Regions from separate parts of the Paenibacillus pasadenensis genome, predicted to be linked through region 1. Evidence: riboswitches for the same ligand, from Rfam matches in the RefSeq annotation. Region 1 holds a riboswitch; the other holds the start of a gene.
The links. Region 1 has a riboswitch for thiamine pyrophosphate ahead of B8V81_RS23005 (ABC transporter substrate-binding protein). Riboswitches for the same ligand answer to the same signal wherever they lie in the genome.
Positions count from the first base shown of each region.

Region 2: it holds a riboswitch for thiamine pyrophosphate, as region 1 does, so the genes downstream of both, B8V81_RS11330 (ECF transporter S component) here and B8V81_RS23005 (ABC transporter substrate-binding protein) in region 1, are expected to answer to the same signal.

Region 1 is NZ_NFEZ01000004.1:3,088,559-3,094,323, forward strand. Features, by position in the region: gene B8V81_RS22990 (ABC transporter ATP-binding protein) at 1-4, opposite strand, end outside; gene B8V81_RS22995 (ABC transporter permease) at 1-921, opposite strand; gene B8V81_RS23000 (thiamine-binding protein) at 911-1,213, opposite strand; gene B8V81_RS23005 (ABC transporter substrate-binding protein) at 1,245-2,273, opposite strand; TPP riboswitch at 2,448-2,555, opposite strand; gene B8V81_RS23010 (hypothetical protein) at 2,692-4,998, opposite strand; gene B8V81_RS23015 (extracellular solute-binding protein) at 5,030-5,765, opposite strand, start outside.
Region 2 is NZ_NFEZ01000004.1:359,287-365,051, reverse strand. Features, by position in the region: gene B8V81_RS11355 (helix-turn-helix transcriptional regulator) at 1-116, opposite strand, end outside; gene B8V81_RS11350 (VOC family protein) at 427-894, shown strand; gene B8V81_RS11345 (hypothetical protein) at 891-1,295, shown strand; gene B8V81_RS11340 (hypothetical protein) at 1,292-1,705, opposite strand; gene B8V81_RS11335 (aldo/keto reductase) at 2,011-2,943, opposite strand; TPP riboswitch at 3,095-3,204, shown strand; gene B8V81_RS11330 (ECF transporter S component) at 3,464-4,081, shown strand; gene B8V81_RS11325 (ABC transporter ATP-binding protein) at 4,086-5,765, shown strand, end outside.

The sequences.
Region 1 (5,765 bases):
TCATGCCGCTCCCCCTCTCTCCGAGCGCCAGCGCAGCGCGAGCCGCTCCGCCCCCGCGACGGCGGCGACGAGCAGCAGGCTGAGCGCGACGACGATGGCGACGCCCGCGAACACGAGCGACGTCTTGAAGCCTTTGGACGACAGCAGCATGAAATAGCCGAGTCCGCGGTCCGAGCCGATCCATTCGGCGACGACCGCGCTCGTCACGCTGTACGATGCCGCCAGCTTGAGCCCGGAGAACAGATGCGGAGCGGAGCTCGGCAGCTCGAGGCTGACGAAGCGCCGCCAGCGGCCGGCCCCGATCATGCGCAGATAGCGCTCCAGCGCCGGATCGGCGCCGCGCAGCCCGCCGAGCATCGCGACGCAGACGGGGAAGAAGCAGACGAGCATGACGAGCAGCAGCTTCGGCAGCAGCCCGAAGCCGAACCAGATGACGAGCAGCGGCCCGAGCGCGATGATCGGCACGTTTTGCGACAGCACGAGCAGCGGGTAGACGCCGGCGCGCACGAGCGGCAGCAGATGCAGCAAGGCGGCGAGCGCGAAGCCCGCCGCCGATCCTCCCGCGAAGCCGAGCAGCGTCAGGCTCAGCGTCGCGCCGGCATGGCCGGCGAGCCGCTCTCGCGCTTCCCACGCATCGGCCAGGATGCGGCCCGGCGAAGGCATGAGCCATGCCTCGACGCCCCACAGCCGCACTGCCGCCTCCCAGAGCAGCAGCAGCGCCGCGAGCACGGCGAGCGGCGGCCACGCCGCCTTCAGCCGCGAGCGCGTTCGGCCGCCGGCCCGCGCACGCGCCGACTTAGCGCCATTGGCCGCCGCTCCGGCCCGCCCTGACGCTGCGCCATCGGCTGCCGCGTCGCGCCGGACGGCTTCGCGTCCGTCCGCCTCGTTCCGATCCGGCCCGCGATGGCCGCTACCGGCCATCCGGATACTTTTCGAGCAGGCGGTCCATCGAGGCTCCGCTGCCCGGATTGTAGTAGATTTTCACCTGGGAGATGACGGACGGGCAGCCGAGCTCGGCCAGCGCCTCGCTCATGCGGGCGACGACCGCGAGCAGCTGCTGCAGGTCGCCCTCCATCGTCGTCTCCAGCGGAGCGACGCGATAAGGCACGCCGGCCTCCTTGATGATGTCGATCGCCCGGTCGACGTACGGCAGGACGCTTTCTCCTCCCGGCGTCGTCGGCAAAATCTGGATGCTTACCAGCGCGTTGGCCATGTCGATGCTCTCCTCTCGTTCGAAACAGGGATCAATTTCCGTCTGCGGGCAGGAACTCGTTCGTGAACGCCTTCGCCAGGTCCGGCTTGGCGTCCATCAGGCCGTGCTCGACCATCCAGTCGGCGTACCCGTTCCACACCTCGGCCTTCTGCTCGCCCCAGCGGGCGGCGTCATCCTGGTATTTCGGGCTCAGCCACTTCTGGCTGGCGCGCACGAGCTCCGGATTCAGATCGGGCACGGCCGCGATCAGCGTTTCCGCCGCCCCTTCCGGATCGCGGATCGCGTCCTCGTAGCCGGCTGCCGCGCCGGCGACGAACGCGCGCACGAGCTCCGGCCGCTCGGCGATCAGCTTCTCGCTCGTCTGCAGCAGCGGAGTATAGTAGTCGAGCTTGTCGCTATAGTCGGTCAGATAGACCATGTTCAGCTGCTCGCCGCGCAGCTCCGCCTCGACGCCCGTCCATCCGTAGAAGATCCAGGCGAAGTCGATGTCGCGCTTGACGGCGGTGAAGAAGTCGGCGTTGCCCATGTTGACGATCTTGACCTGGCCGACATCCGCCTGCTGCTCCTGCATGAGCGAGGCGAGCACCTCCTGCTCGACCGGCGCTCCCCAGCCGCCGTACGTCTTGCCCTCAAAGTCTTTGGGCTCCTTGATGCCCTTGTCCGCCGGCGAGGCGAAGCCCGACGTATTGTGCTGGATGACCGCCGCGACCGAGACGAGCGGCAGCTCCTGCGTGCGCGCGAGCGTCAGGTTTTCCTGATAGCCGATGCCGAACTCCGCCTCGCCCTTGGCGACGAGCGTATCGGCGGCCGTCCCTTCGGGCGGCTGCACGATCTCGACGTCGAGCCCTTGCTCCTTGAAGTACCCCTTGTCGCGCGCCACATAAAGGCCGGTATGGTTCGTATTCGGCGTCCAGTCGAGCACGACCTTCACCTTTTGCAGCGGCGCGTCCGTCGCCGCCGCTCCGCCGTTCTCCTGCTCGGCGCTGCCGCCGCAGGCGGCCAGCGCGAGCGCCAGCGCCGCCGTCAGCATGCCGCTTGTCCATCTTGTCTTGCTCCCCATGTCTCTCCCCTGCTTTCTTCTCTCTCATGCCGCATCGCCTTCGTCGCCGTCCGCCGGCCGATCCGCGCAGCCGATCCCGCCCGAACAAAAAAAGACGTCTCCCCAAGGAAGACGTCGTGATGGATCGCAGATCGAGACTTGCGTACGGAAGCTCCCGAAAGGGCTGCTCCGCGGCGAGTCGGCTGCATACGGTTCCTACGCTGGCATTATCCAGATCAGGTGTACGGGTCGGGATGCTTCTCCCCTCTCAGCCGGCGTGCGCCAGCTCCCCAGCTATGCGGTTGTCAATAGTGCCATTATAGCAGAGCTCGGGCCGATTGCAACCGGATTGAAAAAGGACGCGGCCGGATTGCGGCAAGTCCGCAAGCCTGCAAGCCCGCAGGCCCGTTAGCGCCCTCCCGGCCGGACGCCGCTTTTGTCAGAGCCACTCCAGCTCGACGCGGACGCCCGCAGGGCGGCCTTCGTGGCGCAGCAGCAGCGTGGACGAGGCGGCATGGAACTCCGCCTCTACCGCATGGCCGCCGGATGCGTCAGCGCCCGGCCCGGCCAGCGGGATATCCGCCGCGCAGGCGCGGATGCGGCTCGGCATGGAACAAGCGCGCAGCCTCGTGCTCACCGTCATCTCGGACGGCGACTCCGACACGTAGCGGAACCGTCCGCCTTCCCGAGCCGCGTCCCGGACGCGGGAGGAGCTGACAAGCACGGAGGCGCGCCGCGCCGCCTCCGCCGCTCCCGGGCCGGCGTGCGCAGAGCCTGCCTGTGCCGGCTCCTCCTCGCCCCAGCCGCCGGCCGCTTCGCCCAGATCGTACAGCAGGGCGTCCTCGCCCGGCGCGAGCTCGATCCGATTCCGCACCGTCAGCTCCGCGTCGAACAGATCGACAAACGCTCCCTCGAGCACGGCCGAGCCGCCTGCCGCTTCGCTCTCGTCCAGCGCATGCGCGATCACATAAGGACCGCGCCGGATGCGCAGCAAGCCGCTCTCGCGGTAGTCGTCCGCCTCGCCGCGCAGCTCCAGCGCGCGCCGGATCGCGCCGAGCACGCGCTCCGCGCCTGCCGCGGAGCGCGACAGCTCGGCCGGATGGCAGCGCAGATGCAGCAGCGCGCCCTCCCCGACGGCATGCTCGCCCGGCTCCGGTTCCCGGCCTAGCCCCATCGCCTCGAACAGATGCTGCTCGGGACGCTCGTAGACGCGGCTTCCCGCCCCGCGATTCCACCATTCGCGCACGCCGTGGAACGGATCCGAGCCGTCGCCGGCATAGATCAGCACGCCGCCCTCCCGCGCCCATTGGGCGAGCGCCTGATGGATGCCGGGATGCTCCGGCTTCATGAACTCGTAGCTGAGCAGCAGGACGCGGTAGCCCTCGAGATAGCCGGGGAACGTCAGGATGTTGTCGAGCTGGACCGGGCGCAGCGGGATGCCATTCTTGACCGGCGGCAGCGCCAGTCCGTAAAAGGCCGAGAAGTCCAGCAGCTCCAGCTGCCGCGTCGTCAGTCCGTCCGCCGCCTCCGTGCCGTCGTCGTTGAACTCGCCTCCATCCTCTCCCTCCCCGAGCACGTCGCCCCGCTGGTACATGGACGAGTTGGCCAGGCAGAGGCCGATGCCGGACGGTCCGGCCCCGGCGCCGGACGGATCGGGAGCCTCCTCGTGGCGATGCATGTCTCGCAGCAGGTTCATGACGGTCAGCAGCTCCGTCTTGTAGGCTTCGGGGATCGGCTCCTTGCCGCTGCCGTCCTCGGTCGGATAGTCCAGCTCGAACACCCGCCACGGCCACGGGCACACCTCGTACTGCTTCACGTCCGGATGCAGCAGGGAGGCGACGACCGTCGCCCGGTAGTTGCGGCGGTAGTCGCTCCAGCTGTAGCGCGGATTGTCCTCGATCGGATCGTGCAGGAACCACATCTCGCGGCCGGTGCCGCGCGTCAGCTCCTGCATGATGCCATATTCCAAATAGGCCGTCTCGAACGTGCGCTCGCGGCGCACGCCCTGATAGACGTTGGCCGTGCGCGCCGTGCCGGTCCAGATCTGGGCGATATAGCCGTCGCATGACGGCATCGAGACGAGCAGCGCCTCCGGGCTGACGATCCGCCACTGGGCGTAGTTGATCAGGCTGTGCGTCGGCACGTAGAAGCGGATCGCCCGATCATAGGCGACGAGCGCGTATTCCTTCATCTCGCCGCAGATGCGCTCGAGCGTGCGCGCATACATCGCCGCCTTCAGCTTCGAGGCCCGGTACTGGGCGTCCGGCGAGCGATGCGGCTCCTGCCAGTCCTCGCCGTAATAGCTCCGCCACTCCCGCTTGAACGCCTCCTCGTAGCCCGACTGCGCCCAGAACTCCGGCTCCTCCAGATGGATCGCCTCGACGCCGCAGTCGATCGCCCGGCGGATCTGCTCCGCCAAATACCGGGCGAACGAGATCGTCGGCGCCATGTACGGCACGTCCTTGCCGTGCAGCATCGGGTCGCCGGAGCGCAGCTTCTGCGCCTCGTCCCAGTGCTCCCGCCCGTCGAACCTGCCGTACAGGTAATCCTGGTATTCGCCCCACGAGACGCCGGTCATGAGATGGATCGTGTAGCCGGCCTTCCTCCAGCCCTCGATCCGCTCGGGCAGATCGTCCGAAATGCCGTACACCATGACGAAATCCGTCCGCAGATCGTACTTGGGCCCGTACGGACGGGATTCCTGGAATCCCGTCCGCTCCTGCCGGCCCGCTTCCTCCCGCTTCATGTCGCGGCCTCCTTTCGGGCAAGCGCCCGGATCAGTTCGGCATCTGCAGCTGCACGACTTCCTTGCCCTTCAGGTTCTCGTTCACGTACTGGATCGCCTCCGGATAGCCGGTCTTCTTGATCTGCTCGCGCAGCGCGCCGATGATGTCCAGCGCCGCTTCGTCGGACTTGGCGAATACCGCTTCCTTCCAGACGTCGCCGATTTTGTCCATCGACGGCTTGAGCTCCTCCCACTGCGGCGACTTGGCCATGACGTCGGCGGCGTTGTAGGCCGAGATGACGGAGATGCCGTTCGGACGGAGGATTTTGCGCGCGCTTTCCATCTTGGCGATCCGCTCCTGGTCCGCCCAGATGTCGCCGCCGAGCGTGTTCGTCCGGTCCTGGCCGGTCATGTCCTCGAAGCCGGTCGCGAAGCCCTCGTTTTTCTTGGCCTTGCCCGTCGTGTCGGCCGCGAACTTGTCGAAGAACTCCGCCTTGGCGACCGGCTTGCCGTCCACCATGTCGTAATGCGTGCCCTCGATGCCGTAGCGGACGAGCTTGAAGCCTTCCTCCGAGGCGAGGAACTCCAGCAGCTTGAGCGCCGCGTCGACGTTTTTGCATGCCTTGGTGATGACGGTGACGTTGTTGCCCTGGATGCCGAGATCGACGGGACGATCTGGCTCGGCGCCGGCCCGCTCCAGCGGCCCGATCGGCACGTAGTCGCTTCCTGGATGCGCTTTCACATAATCCTTGGAGGCGTCGATGATCGCCGGCAGATGCGCCGCCAGC
Region 2 (5,765 bases), 2.7 Mb from region 1:
CTGTCGTACGGCCGCGACCAGTCGTGGATGACGACCTCGCAGCGCTCGCCGAACTGCGCCGCGATGCCTTGCGCCAGCTCCGTCAGCATCGGCAGCATGGCGGATACGGTTTGCATCGGCTTGGCTCCTTTCGCTTCGAATTGACGAATTCCGTCATCCGAATGCGGCTTTCATTCATTTCGATTGGTTCTATCCTACACCCGCACAGGCAGAATCGGCAAACTTTTTTTCTGATTCCTGACGTTTCGTCATGGACGGAGAGGGAAAGCGATCGCAGGCCGGCAGGAGGGGACAACTTTTCCGCACCTTGCCGCGTTCAAGAATGAGAGCCGTAGACTTGCGGACACACAGACAAAGCTTGCGACGGGAAAGAGGAGAGTCGGCATGCAGAAAAAAACGACGAAGACGGACGGGCCGCAGAAGAGCTTGATCGAAGGGCTGTACGAAGCCCATCTGCCCGTATCGAATCTGGAGCGAAGCCGGGCGTTTTACGCGGGTCTCGGCCTTCGCCAGGCTTGGGAGGACGAGGACACCGTCTTTTTCTGGATCGAGGAGGGCAAAAGCTGGATCGGCCTGTGGCTCGCTCCGGAGCTGGCGGCTCTGCCCTATCATCCGGCCATCCGGCATGCGGCGTTCCGCGTCGATTGGGAAGGGCTGCTGCGCAGCGCGGCCTGGCTGAAGGCGCGGGGAATCGAGCCGGCGCCGTTCGGGCGGCAGCCGGACGCCGCCCCGTTCGTAAGGCCTCATCAGGCCAACGCGTCCATCTACTTCGACGACCCCGACGGCAACAGCCTCGAGCTCATGTGCTCCGTGGAGGTGCCGGCGGACTGGCGGGAGCACGCGGGCAAAATCCCGGCCGCCGACTGGCCGCCGGGCAACGGAGGGACAGCTTGAAGCGGGCGGCCGCCTGGCTGCTGCCGCTTCTGATCTTTGCCGCCGGATCCGCCGCCGCAGCCTGGCTGCTGATCGGGCCGCCCGCCTCCGGAGACGGCTGGGCGGCCATCGGCAAGGCCGCTCCGGACGAAGCCGCCTCGGCGCGGAAGAGGGTGGTGCTGGCCGCATATGCCGGCCTGACGCCGGAGGAGAGCCGGCTGCTGCCGGCCAGCCCGAAGGATTCCGCCGTCTCGGCAATGACGGCAGGCCCGGAGCTGGCGCAGCGGATCGGCGCGGAGCATGAAGGCCGGACCGTGCATGCGGTCCGCTTCCGCGTCATAGGGCCGGGCGATGCGGGCACGCTGACCGTGTACTTGTCGCAGGACGGCAAGACCGTACTCGGCAAAGAGCGGGCCCGCTAGCGGATTTTTTCCGGCTGCAGCTCCATCTGGCGCGTCCGGGCAGCCGGCAGCCCGACTTTTTCCGGCTGCAGCTCCGGCTGGCGCGTCCGCGCGGCCGGCAGCACGACTTTTTCCGGCTGCAGCTCCGTCTGGCGCGTCCGGGCGGCCGGCAGCACGACTTTTTCCGGCTGCAGCTCCGGCTGGCGCATCCGCGCAGCCGGCAGCCCGACTTTTTCCGGCTGCAGCTCCGGCTGGCGCGTCCGCGCGGCCGGCAGCACGACTTTTTCCGGCTGCAGCTCCGGCTGGCGCATCCGCGCAGCCTGCAGCACGACTTTTTCCGGCTGCAGCTCCGGCTGGCGCATCCGCGCAGCCTGCAGCACGACTTTTTCCGGCTGCAGCTCCGGCTGGCGCGTCCGCGCGGCCTGCAGCACGACTTTTTCCGGCTGCAGCCTCTACTCGCGTTGCTCCAGCCTTCCTCCCTGCTTGCCCGCGCGATCCAACCTCGAAAACGAAAGGAGCCTTCATCCACGGTGTGGATGAAGGCTCCTTGTCGACGCGCTGACGATTCTAAAGGGGGCTGAACCTGCCCTTCGCGAGCCGCCGGCCCTGGGCATCGGCGGCCCTGGCAGGCTTGACGCTCGCCTGCGCCTCGCCGGCGCTTAGGCGCGGGCCGCGCCGCCTACGCTCGCTCCGCGCCTACGCCCGCCCCTGCGTCCGCACGCTGCCGTCCCCCGCCTTACGCCCGCGCCGGAGCCGGGACATCCTGCGGATGCGGCTCCGTCACCAGCGCGACGGCATCGGCGTTGCTCTGCACCTGCTGCGGATTTTTGCAGCCGGGGATGACCGACGTCACCGCCGGATGGCGCAGGCACCAGGCGAGCGCCCATGCCGCCATGTCGACGCCCTCCGGCACTTCTTCCGCAGCGATGCGCTCCACTTCCTCGAGGCGGCGGCGCACCTGCTCCGCATCCTGGCGGTGGCGCACGTCGGTCGCGCCGAACTCCGTGCCCGGCTTGTACTTGCCGCTCAGGAAGCCGCTCGCTAGCGGCACCCGCGCCAGCACGCCGAGATCCTGCGCCTCGCAGGCCGGGAAGACGCGCTCCTCCGGCTTGCGGTCGAGCCGATTGTAGACGACCTGGATCGCCTGCGAGCCGACCCGCGTCGAGGCCTCGGTCTGGTGGAGGTTGTCGTTGCTGCCGATGGAGGTGCCCAGATGGCGGATCTTGCCTGCCTGCACCTGCTTGTCCAGCGCCGTCCACAGGTCGTCGTTGTCGAACGCCGCGTCCGGACCCGAGTGGAACTGGTACAGGTCCACGTAGTCGGTGCGCAGCGCTTTGAGCGAGGCGTCGAGCTGCCGCACGACATCCTCCGCGTCGTACACGTCGGTCCGCTTGAACCGCTCGTGGAAATGATGGCCGAACTTCGTGGCGACGATCCAGTCCTCGCGCCTGCGGCGGCTGAGGTACCCTCCGATGAGCTGCTCCGACAGATGGTCTCCGTAGCATTCCGCCGTGTCGATGAGGTTGATGCCGAGCTCCGCGCCCTTGTCGAGAATCGCGTCCGCCTCGTCCTGCGAGAAGTCCATGCCCCACTCCCCGCCGAATTGCCAGGTGCCGATGCCGACGACCGACACGTTCAGCTCCGTTTTGCCCAAGCGACGATATTTCATTGGCCAATCCCTCCTTTTCTTCCAGCTTACCCGCCTTTGAAAACGGATGCAACCGCCGACGCCCTCAACTCCGTCCGCAATGCCCGTCCTGCCGCCCGCCGGCACTCCCTATTGCCGAACCGGATTTTCCAAGGTATAGTAAGAGCACTTTCATAGCATGCATGGGGGCTCGATGAAGTCGGGCTGAGACTGCGGCCGCATGCCGCTGACCATTGATCTGATCTGGGTAATGCCAGCGTAGAGAGAATGCATCGCGCCAACTTGGGAAAGGCCCTGTCCGCTTAGGGACTTCCGTCCGCCGCTCCGTCCGGGCGGGCGGAGCCTTTCCTGTCCGGCCTGCCGCGTGCAGGCCGGCCGAGTCCTGCGTTCCGCCGCCATAGGGGGACGCGAGGCGCGCCTGTCCGATTCCATCTGCCCGCCGGCTGTCCGGCGGGCTTTTTTTCGCATCCGCCGACAGCAGCCGCTCCGGGATCATGCCGCTGTGAGAGACCGATTCCCCATCCGAAAGGAAGCTGATCCCATGTCCACCGCACCAGCCTCCGGCCGCGCGACGCGCGCCGGCAATCGCCTCACCCTCGCCGACATCCTCGTCACGATCGTCGTCTCGGTCGTCTTCGGCCTCGTCTACAAGATCTGGGGGCCGATGTACGACGTCCTCAAGCCGCTCGGCCTGCACGCCGAGCAGCTCAGCTACGGCATGTGGTTCATGGCCGGCACGTTCGCGTTCCTGCTCATCCGCAAGCCCGGCGTCGCCATCCTCGCGGAAGTCGCCGCCGCCGCGATCGAGGCGTTCCTCGGCGGATCGTGGGGCATCTCGACGCTCTGGTACGGCCTGTTCCAGGGCCTCGGCGCCGAGCTGTTCTTCGCGCTGTTCCTGTACCGCAAGGCCGGTCCGATCGTCGCCGTGCTCGCCTCCGTCGGCGCCGCCGTCGCCTCGATCTTCATCGACCGCTACTACGGCTACATCGACCAGCTCGCGTTCTGGAACTACGCGCTGTTCGTCTCCATGCGGCTGCTCGGCAGCGTCGTCATCGCCGGGCTGTTCGCCTGGGCGCTCGCCCGCGCGCTGGAGCGCACCGGCGTGACGAGCCTGCTGCGTCCGGCTTCGGCCAAGGACTACGACGCGCTGGATGGCTGAGCGGATGAGCGGCCTCAACCGGGGCGCGGCAGCGCCGGGTAACGAGGCGGAGTCGGGGAACGCGGAGGAGTCGGGAAAAGCGGCCAGTCAGGACGCGGAGCGCGCGGCTGCCGGCTCGCTGCGGACGGAAGCCGCCGGAGCGCCTGCCCGGAGCGGCGCTGCGGCCGTGCCGGTCGCGGCCGAGGCGATCGGCCTGCGGCTCAAGTACCCCGGCGAAGAAGCGCCGCTGCTGTTCCGCGACCTCGACGTGACGATCCGGCGCGGAGAGAAGGTGCTGCTGCTCGGACCGAGCGGCTGCGGCAAGTCGACGCTGCTGCAGGTGCTCGGCGGCCTCGTGCCGTCAGCGATCCCGATTCCGCTGAAGGCGGAGCGGCTCGTCGTGCCGGAGCGGCCCGGCTACGTGTTCCAGGATCCCGAAGCGCAGTTCTGCATGCCTTATGCGGACGAAGAGATCGCTTTTGCGCTGGAGAACCAAGCCGTCCCCCGCGAACAGATGCCGGAGCGGATCGCGGCCTGCCTCGAGCAGGCCGGGCTAGAGCTGCCCGACCCGCACACGGCCGTCTCGGAGCTGTCCCAAGGCATGAAGCAGCGGCTCGCCGTCGCCTCGATGCTGGCCGTCGATCCTGACGCGCTGCTGCTCGACGAGCCGACCGCGCTGCTCGACCCGGAAGGCACAGCTCAGGTATGGGACGCGCTGCGCCGCATCTGGGACGGCCGGACCGTGCTCATCGTCGAGCACAAGATCGACCTCATCGCCGGGGATATGGACCGCATCCTGCTGTTCTCGCCGGACGGACGGCTGGAGGCGGACGGCCCGCCGGAGGAGATCTTTCGCGACTGCCGCGCGCAGCTGCGTCGCTACGGCGTCTGGTACCCGGGCTTCTGGGACGATGAGGCAGCGGCAAAGGCAGGCCGCTTCGGCTCCACGGACGGCGGAGCGCATGCGGGAGCGGCGGCTCCGCTCGATGCGGCCGACGAGACTCATGTCTTGCCGCATGCGCCCGTTCCGGCCGGCGGCGGGACGCTTCTCGCAGCGGCAGCGGCAGCGCCAGGCGCGGACGCTTCTGCCGCGGCTGCACCCGCTGCAGGCACGCCGCCGCTTCCCGCCCCGCTGCTGGAGCTGGACGGCTTCGCCGGGATGCGGGGCCGCGAGGTCAAGGTGCGCGCCGACCGGCTGTCCGTCTGCGCCGGCGACTGGATCGCCGTCACCGGAGCCAACGGCGCCGGCAAAAGCACGCTGCTGCTCGCCATCATGCGGCTCGTCCGCAGCGAAGGGCGGATGCGCCTTTTGGGCGCGCCGGAGGCCCGGCTGCGCAAGCCCCGGCAGGCGGCGGAGCTGGCGGCGTACTGCTTTCAGAACCCCGAGTTCCAGCTCGTCACGGACAGCGTCGCCGAGGAGCTGGCGTTCTCGATGCCGGAGCGGCTGTCACCGCCCGAGCGGGACGGCCGGGTCCGGACGCTGCTGGAGCGGTTCGCGCTCGCCGGGCTGGAGCGGCGCCATCCGTACCAGCTGTCGATGGGGCAGAAGCGCCGGCTGAGCGTCGCCTCCGCGATGGCTTGCGGCCAGCGGCTGCTGCTGCTCGACGAGCCGACGTTCGGCCTCGACGCCGCCGGCACCGTTTCGATGATGGAGCAGCTCGAGGAGCTGCGCCGCAGCGGCTGCGCCATCCTCATGGTGACGCAT